DNA from 3 places in the Dokdonella sp. GW821-FHT11D02 genome. Region 1 is predicted to be linked to each of the others. Evidence: riboswitches for the same ligand, from Rfam matches in the RefSeq annotation. Region 1 holds a riboswitch; each other region holds the start of a gene.

The links. A riboswitch is a leader RNA that binds a small molecule or an ion and turns the genes downstream of it on or off. The one in region 1 is predicted to bind cobalamin.
Region 2: it holds a riboswitch for cobalamin, as region 1 does, so the genes downstream of both, AC3QL3_RS03390 (TonB-dependent receptor domain-containing protein) here and AC3QL3_RS13650 (CoA-acylating methylmalonate-semialdehyde dehydrogenase) in region 1, are expected to answer to the same signal.
Region 3: it holds a riboswitch for cobalamin, as region 1 does, so the genes downstream of both, metE (5-methyltetrahydropteroyltriglutamate--homocysteine S-methyltransferase) here and AC3QL3_RS13650 (CoA-acylating methylmalonate-semialdehyde dehydrogenase) in region 1, are expected to answer to the same signal.

The regions. Positions count from the first base shown of each region.
Region 1 is NZ_CM179520.1:3,247,233-3,249,488, forward strand. It holds gene AC3QL3_RS13650 (CoA-acylating methylmalonate-semialdehyde dehydrogenase) at 1-938, opposite strand, end outside; cobalamin riboswitch at 1,062-1,292, opposite strand; gene AC3QL3_RS13655 (copper chaperone) at 1,372-2,229, opposite strand; gene AC3QL3_RS13660 (DUF899 domain-containing protein) at 2,217-2,256, opposite strand, start outside.
Region 2 is NZ_CM179520.1:849,836-852,091, forward strand. It holds gene AC3QL3_RS03390 (TonB-dependent receptor domain-containing protein) at 1-768, opposite strand, end outside; cobalamin riboswitch at 891-1,187, opposite strand; gene AC3QL3_RS03395 (CPXCG motif-containing cysteine-rich protein) at 1,252-1,440, opposite strand; gene hemW (radical SAM family heme chaperone HemW) at 1,443-2,256, opposite strand, start outside.
Region 3 is NZ_CM179520.1:2,398,112-2,400,367, reverse strand. It holds gene AC3QL3_RS10045 (acetate/propionate family kinase) at 1-424, shown strand, start outside; cobalamin riboswitch at 466-697, shown strand; gene metE (5-methyltetrahydropteroyltriglutamate--homocysteine S-methyltransferase) at 906-2,256, shown strand, end outside.

The DNA.
Region 1 (2,256 bases):
TTGGCGACGAGGTCGGCGACCCACGAACGCGCCTCGCCGACCAGCACCGCGGTGCTGGCCGCCATGCAGCGCTGCCCGGCCGCGCCGAACGCGGCGCCGACCATCGCGTTGAGGGTCTGCTCCTTGTTCGCGTCGGGCAGCACGACGGCGTGGTTCTTCGCGCCCATCATGCATTGCACGCGCTTGCCGGCGAGCGACGCGCGCTGGTAGACGTGGGTGCCGACCTTGGTCGAGCCGACGAACGAAACCGCTTTGATGTCGGCGTGATCGCAGATCGCGTCGACCACTTCGGCGCCGCCGTGGACGACGTTGAGCACGCCCTTCGGAATGCCGGCCTCGAGCGCGAGTTCCACCAGACGCATCGTCACCAGCGGGTCCTGCTCGGACGGCTTCAGCACGAAGGTGTTGCCGGTGGCGATCGCCATCGGGAACATCCACAGCGGGATCATCGCCGGGAAGTTGAACGGCGTGATGCCGGCGCAGACGCCGAGCGGCTGCAGGATCGTGTACGTATCGACGCCGCCGGCGACGTTGTTGGCGAGCTCGCCGAGCTGCAGGTTGCCGATCGCGGCCGCGTGCTCGACCACTTCGAGGCCGCGGAACACGTCGCCTTCCGCATCGGGCAGGGTCTTGCCCTGCTCGGCGGTCAGGATCGCGGCGAGTTCGCGCATGTGCTCGCGGATCAGCTGCTGGTATTTGAGGAAGATGCGTGCGCGCGCGCCGATCGGCGTCTTGCGCCAGCTCTTGAATGCGCGCTGCGCGGCGGCGACGGCGGCGTCGACTTCCTCCGCGGTCGCGAACGGCACACGCGCGAGTACGGCCTGGGTCGCCGGATTGACGACCTCGCGCCATTGCGTGCTGCGGGATTCGACGAACTCGCCGTCGATCAGAAGCTTGACCGTCGCGACTTCGGTCGCGACGCGGTGCAACTCGTTCATGGTCCTGTCTCCGTAACGCTCACCCGCGTGGCGGGGATGCGGAGGCAGGACGAAACGATCGGGGCGACACGGCGCGCAGATCGGCTCGCCGGGTTGCCCACCGCAACACCCGAGTGGGACATCGTGACGATGTCCGCTCAGGCCGGTCTCCGGGCTCGCGAGCGATGCTTGCGCATCCGCCCGACTCCTTCCCGCGCGAACGCAGTGGATGACTGTCGGGTTTTCTCGCCTACCGTTGCGGGGGCAGCGCCGGCCTTGAAAAGCGCGATCGCGGACGATCGCAGACACTTCTCTTACCGGCTTCCCGTTTCACCTCGCGCCGTAGCGCGAGACACCTGAAGCCCGCGCAGTGTAGGCGTGCGGCGCTGCACGAACAAGCGCCGCCGGTCCGTGCGCGGACGTATCTGCGCGCGGCGGTGTCGATGCACTGAGATCAGAACGTGGCGACGGCGCGGGCGAACAAGAATGCGCCGACGACGATCGCGAGCGCTCCGCTCAATTGCGCGATGCGCGCGCCGTCCGCCGACAGACGCTCGCCCAAGATGGCGGCGGTGACCAGCGCCAGCACGCACGGGTTCATCATGCCGACGACGAGCAGGATCGCGTTCAGATTGGCGCAGCTGCGCAGGCAATGCAGGCCGAGGCGCAGGCCGTAGATACCGGCGGCCGCGGCGCCGGCCGGTACGCCGTATTCGCAGGCCGCTGCGCGACGGCAATCGCGCAGCCGGCGCCGTTTCCAAGCGGAGCGCTGCACCGCGCCTGCGGCGAGCACGAGCGCGCCGGCCGCGATCGGCGCCGCGCGGGCCAGCGCCGCGTATTGCAACAGCGCTTGCACCAACGCGGCTCCGAGCACGAACACGGCAAGCCCGGCTACGACCCAGACGAAGAAGTAGCCGGCAGCGGCCAAGACGACATAGCGATCCGCGTTTGCATGGCCGCGCCGCAACAGCGCTATGCGATAGCGCAGCAGCATCGGCGCCAGCGTCGGCAGCATCATCGCGATCGCCATCGCCGTCCACGCAGCGAGGAAGCCGACGGCGGCATCGAGCCAAGCTTGGCCGCACATCGGCTGCCACATCGCCGTCAGAGTCCAACCGCCGTGCATCGGCTGCTCGCCCATCGCCGCCATCGTCGCTGTGGCGTGCAACGTCAGTGCGACGGCGAGGACGAAGACGAATGCGCAGGCTGCGCAGAAAACGTCCGCATCGCGGCGCACGCATCCGGCTTGTGCTGCCGCGCGCGGCGACGCGATCGCCGCGCCGGCCGCCATCGCTGCGTTCAGCCGCAACACGGCGCGACGCCCGTGGCCTTCTCGTAC
Region 2 (2,256 bases), 2.4 Mb from region 1:
GCCTTGGTCGAACTGCACTTCGCCCTGGCTGCGGTACAGCGAAGCCGACAACACCTGGCTGCCGAACGTGTGCGCGGCGCGGCCGGCGAAGTTGGTGTTGCGGAAGCTGTCGTCGTCGGGATTGAAGATGCAGTACGGATCGTCTGGGCCGGCGCAGATGCCGCGGTTGGTCGCGGAAAAGCCGCCCACGTGGCGCGCGCCGACCTGCACGCTGAAGCCATCGTTGCCGTTCCAGTGGCCGTAACCGGCGCTGCCGGTCGCGTCGCGGTAGCTGCCGTAGCCGATGGCTACGCGCGGGCCTTCGAGCTTGCGCGTGAAGATCTGGATCACGCCACCGATCGCGTCCGAACCCCAATAGCTCGCGCGCGGACCGCGCACGATTTCGATGCGTTCGACCGTGTCGAGCGGCAGCTGCTCGAACGCGAACGCGCCGGTGTTCTGCGAGGACACGCGCACGCCGTCGATCAGGACCAGGACTTGGTTGGAATTGGTGCCGCGCAGGAACAAAGAGGTCTGCTGGCCGGCGCCGCCGGTGCGGTACAGATCGATGCCGGCTTGCAGGCGCAAGAGGTCGATCGCGTCGCGTGCGACGCTGGCGTCGATGTCTTCGCGCGTGATGACGCTGACGTCGGCCAATGTCGAATCGACCGTTTCGGGAACGCGCGAGGCGGTCACCTGCACGGTCGGCTGCAGTTGTTCTTCGTCTGCGCGCGCGGTGGCGCAAAGTGCGCTCGACAGCGCGATGAAAAGCATGGAACGGACCAGCATGGGAAACCCTCCTGTCGCACACCCGCGTGACCAGGGTCGGAAGGAGGAACGCGCAGGACGACGGGCGCCCGTGCCCGTCCGTTGCCCGCCGCAACGCCTGGAGCCGATCGCCGTCGCCTGAGCGAACGACGAAGCCGCAGGCCGGTCTCCGGGCTTGCGAGCGATGCGTCGAGGCGGCCTGCAAGACCGTCCCGGCACATCGACCCGATCGCCTTCCCGTCGCGTTGGCGACAGTGGCATTCGATCGGGTCCGACTCGCCTACCGTTGCGGGGGCAGCGTGGGACTTGGTGCCGAGCGCGGCCACGTCGGCTGCGCCCGCTCTTTGCGATCGCGGACGATCGCAAAACACACCTTACCCACTTCCCGTTTCACCCTGGGCGCTTGACGCGGGCAGGGCACCTGCGGCGGCGCGCAGTGTAGTGGAGGGTCCGGGCCGGTTCAATTGAAGTCCGCGGCAGCCGGCGGCGGCCGCCAAGCCCGCATCATTCGCGGTCGCTGCGCGCCTCGACGCCGGCCAACTCGCCGGCCTCGTCGACGCGCAGCACGATCTCGATCGGACGGCAGCACACGGCGCAATCTTCGATGTAGTTCTGCGAGCCGGCGGAAAGATCAGCGGCGGTCTGGAAGCTCTCACCGCAGTACGGGCAGTCGATGGTGATCGTTTCGAGCATCGCTAAACCTCCGGCAGGAACAGCTGGATCAGGTCGTTGAGGAAGCGGCGTCCGTCCGTCGTCGCTTGCAGGCGAGCTTCTTCACGCAGGAGCCAGCCGCGCTCGCGCGCCTGCGCCAGCGGCGCGGCGATGGCGGCGAACGCGACACCGCTGCGCGGCTCGAACAGCTCGGCGGCGACGCCTTCGTTCAAGCGCAGCGCATTCAGCATGAACTCGAACGGGCGCTCCGCCGCTGCGACCGTTGCCGCGGCGCCGAACGATTCGTGCTGCGCGGCGCGTTCGAGATAACTGCGCGGCAGCTTCAGTTTGGTCGTGCGCACGATCGCATTTCGACTCGCGTCGCTGAGCTTGCCGTGCGCGCCGGCACCGATGCCGAGATAGTCGCCGAAGCGCCAGTAGTTCAGATTGTGCGCGCAACGGCGATCGGTGTGAGCGTAGGCGGAGACTTCGTACTGCGCGTAGCCAGCGTCGGCCAGACGCGCCTGACAAGCCTCCTGCATGTCCCAGGCGCTGTCTTCGTCGGGCAGCGGCGGCGGCTTCGCGGCGAACAAGGTGTTCGGTTCGAGCGTCAGCTGGTAGTGCGAGATGTGCGCCGGTTGCAGCGCGATTGCGCGTTCGACGTCGGCAAGCGCGCCGTCCAGCGTCTGCTGCGGTAGCGCATACATCAGATCGAGATTGAAGTTGGCGATGCCGGCATCCTGGGCCCGCTTGATCGCGCGCTCCGCTTCGGCGGCCGAATGGATGCGGCCGAGCCGGCGCAGCTTGTCGTCGTCGAAACTCTGCACGCCGAAGCTGATGCGGTTGACGCCGGCGCGC
Region 3 (2,256 bases), 850 kb from region 1:
GATCGAACGGCTCGACGTCGACCAGGTCGCCGACCTGCTCTACCACCGTTCCGGCCTGCTCGGCGTTTCCGGCGTTTCCTCCGATCCGCAGCAGCTGCTGCCGAAGGAATCGGAAGACGAACGCGTGCGCCTCGCGCTCGCGCTGTACGTGCGCCGCATCGTGCGCGAGATCGGCGCGCTCGCCGCCGTGCTCGGCGGGCTCGACCTGCTCGTCTTCAGCGCCGGCATCGGCGAGCACAACGCGACCTTGCGCGCGCGCATCTGCGGCGAACTCGGCTGGCTCGGCATCGCGCTCGACGGCGAACGCAATGCGCGCCACGCCGGCACCATCTCGACCGACACCAGCAGCATCCTCGTCGCGGTCGAACCGACCAACGAGGAGTGGATCGCCGCGCAGTGCGCCGCCGCGGTCTGCGCCGGCTGAGCGCGGCAGGGCCGCACTCTTGACGGCATCTCGCGAGATGCGTACGGTGCGCACGCCAATGGTTTTATCTTTCTATTCGAATAGAGAGATGGATTAAAAGGGAAGCCGGTGCGGTCGCAAGACCAATTCCGGCGCTGCCCCGCAGCGGTGTGTGGAAACGACCTTCGCCAACAGCACTGGCCCGACCGGGCCGGGAAGCGGCGGACAGTAGGCGGAACGCGTCAGCGTTCCTCGTCCACGAGCCCGAAGACCTGCCTTGGCCGGAGAGAGATCTCCGTCTGACCTGGAGCTTCCGCGGGGAAGCGGCCGGAACGTTCGCGCGGGCGCTCGCTCGCGTGCTGCGTCCCTGCGCGCCCTCCACGCCGTTCCGGATCGCCCGCGGGGGCGAAGGTCGCTGGCGTGACGGCGTGCCTCGCAAGAGCGCTGCCGGCGCGCGGTTCCTTCGTTCCTCACTGCCCATCACGCATGAGGAAACGCATCCATGACACTCGTTAGCAATCTCGGCTTCCCGCGCATCGGCGCGAAGCGCGAACTGAAATCGGCGCTGGAAGAATATTGGCGCGGCGAACTCGCCGCACCGCAACTGCTGGAAACCGCCGCCGAGCTGCGCCATCGCCACTGGCGCCTGCAACGCGAAGCCGGCACCGACCTGGTGCCGTGCAACGACTTCTCGCTGTACGACCACGTGCTCGACACCGCCTTTCTGTTCGACGCCATTCCCGATCGCTACCGCGCGCTGGCCGACCGCGATCCCTTGGCCGGCTACTTCGCGCTCGCGCGCGGCGTGCAGACCGACGGCTTCGATCTGCCCGCGCTCGAAATGACCAAGTGGTTCGACACCAACTACCACTATCTCGTGCCCGAGCTGCACGCCGCACAATCGTTCCGCCTGCGCGGCGACAAGCCGATCGCCGAATACCTGGAAGCCAAACAGCTCGGCCTCGAGGCGCGGCCGGTGTTGCTCGGTCCGGTCAGCTTCCTGCTCTTGTCCAAGACCACCGACGGCAGCGACCGCCTGCACTTGCTCGACCGCCTGTTGCCGGTCTACGCCGAGCTGCTGGCGCGCCTGAAAGCGGCCGGTGCGAGCTGGGTACAGATCGACGAGCCCTGCCTCGTGCTCGACCAGGACGCCGACGACCACGCCGCGTATCGGCATGCGTATGCCGCGCTGGCCGCCGTCGAGCGTCCGCAGCTGATGCTGACGACCTATTTCGGCGCGCTCGGCGACAACCTCGACCTCGCGATGGAACTGCCGGTCGACGGCCTGCACGTCGATCTGGTGCGCGCGCCGCAGCAGATCGACAGCGTGCTCGCAAGCCTGCCGGCCGAGCGCGCGCTGTCGATCGGCGTCGTCGACGGCCGCAACGTCTGGCGCGCCGACCTCGACCGCGCGCTCGAACTCGTGCGTCACGTGGCCGAGCGCGTCGGTGCCGAGCGCCTGCAGCTGGCGCCGTCGTGCTCCTTGCTGCACGTGCCGGTCGACAGCAAGCTCGAAACCGAGCTGCCGGCGAACCTGGTCGCCTGGCTCGCCTTCGCGCGACAGAAGCTGGACGAGTTGCGTGTGTTGGCCGATGCGCTCAAAGGCGCGTTCTACACCGCCTCCACACTCGAACTCGCGCGCGAGCGGCTGCAAGCGCGGCGCAGCTCGAACAAAGTGCACAAGCCGCAGGTCGCCGCACGCGTGGCCGCGCTCGACGCGGCGCAGACGCGCCGGCAGTCGCCCTACGCCGCTCGACGCGATGCGCAAGACGCCTGGCTCGACCTGCCGCTGTTCCCGACCACCACGATCGGCTCGTTTCCGCAGACCAAGGACGTGCGTCAGGCGCGTGCGA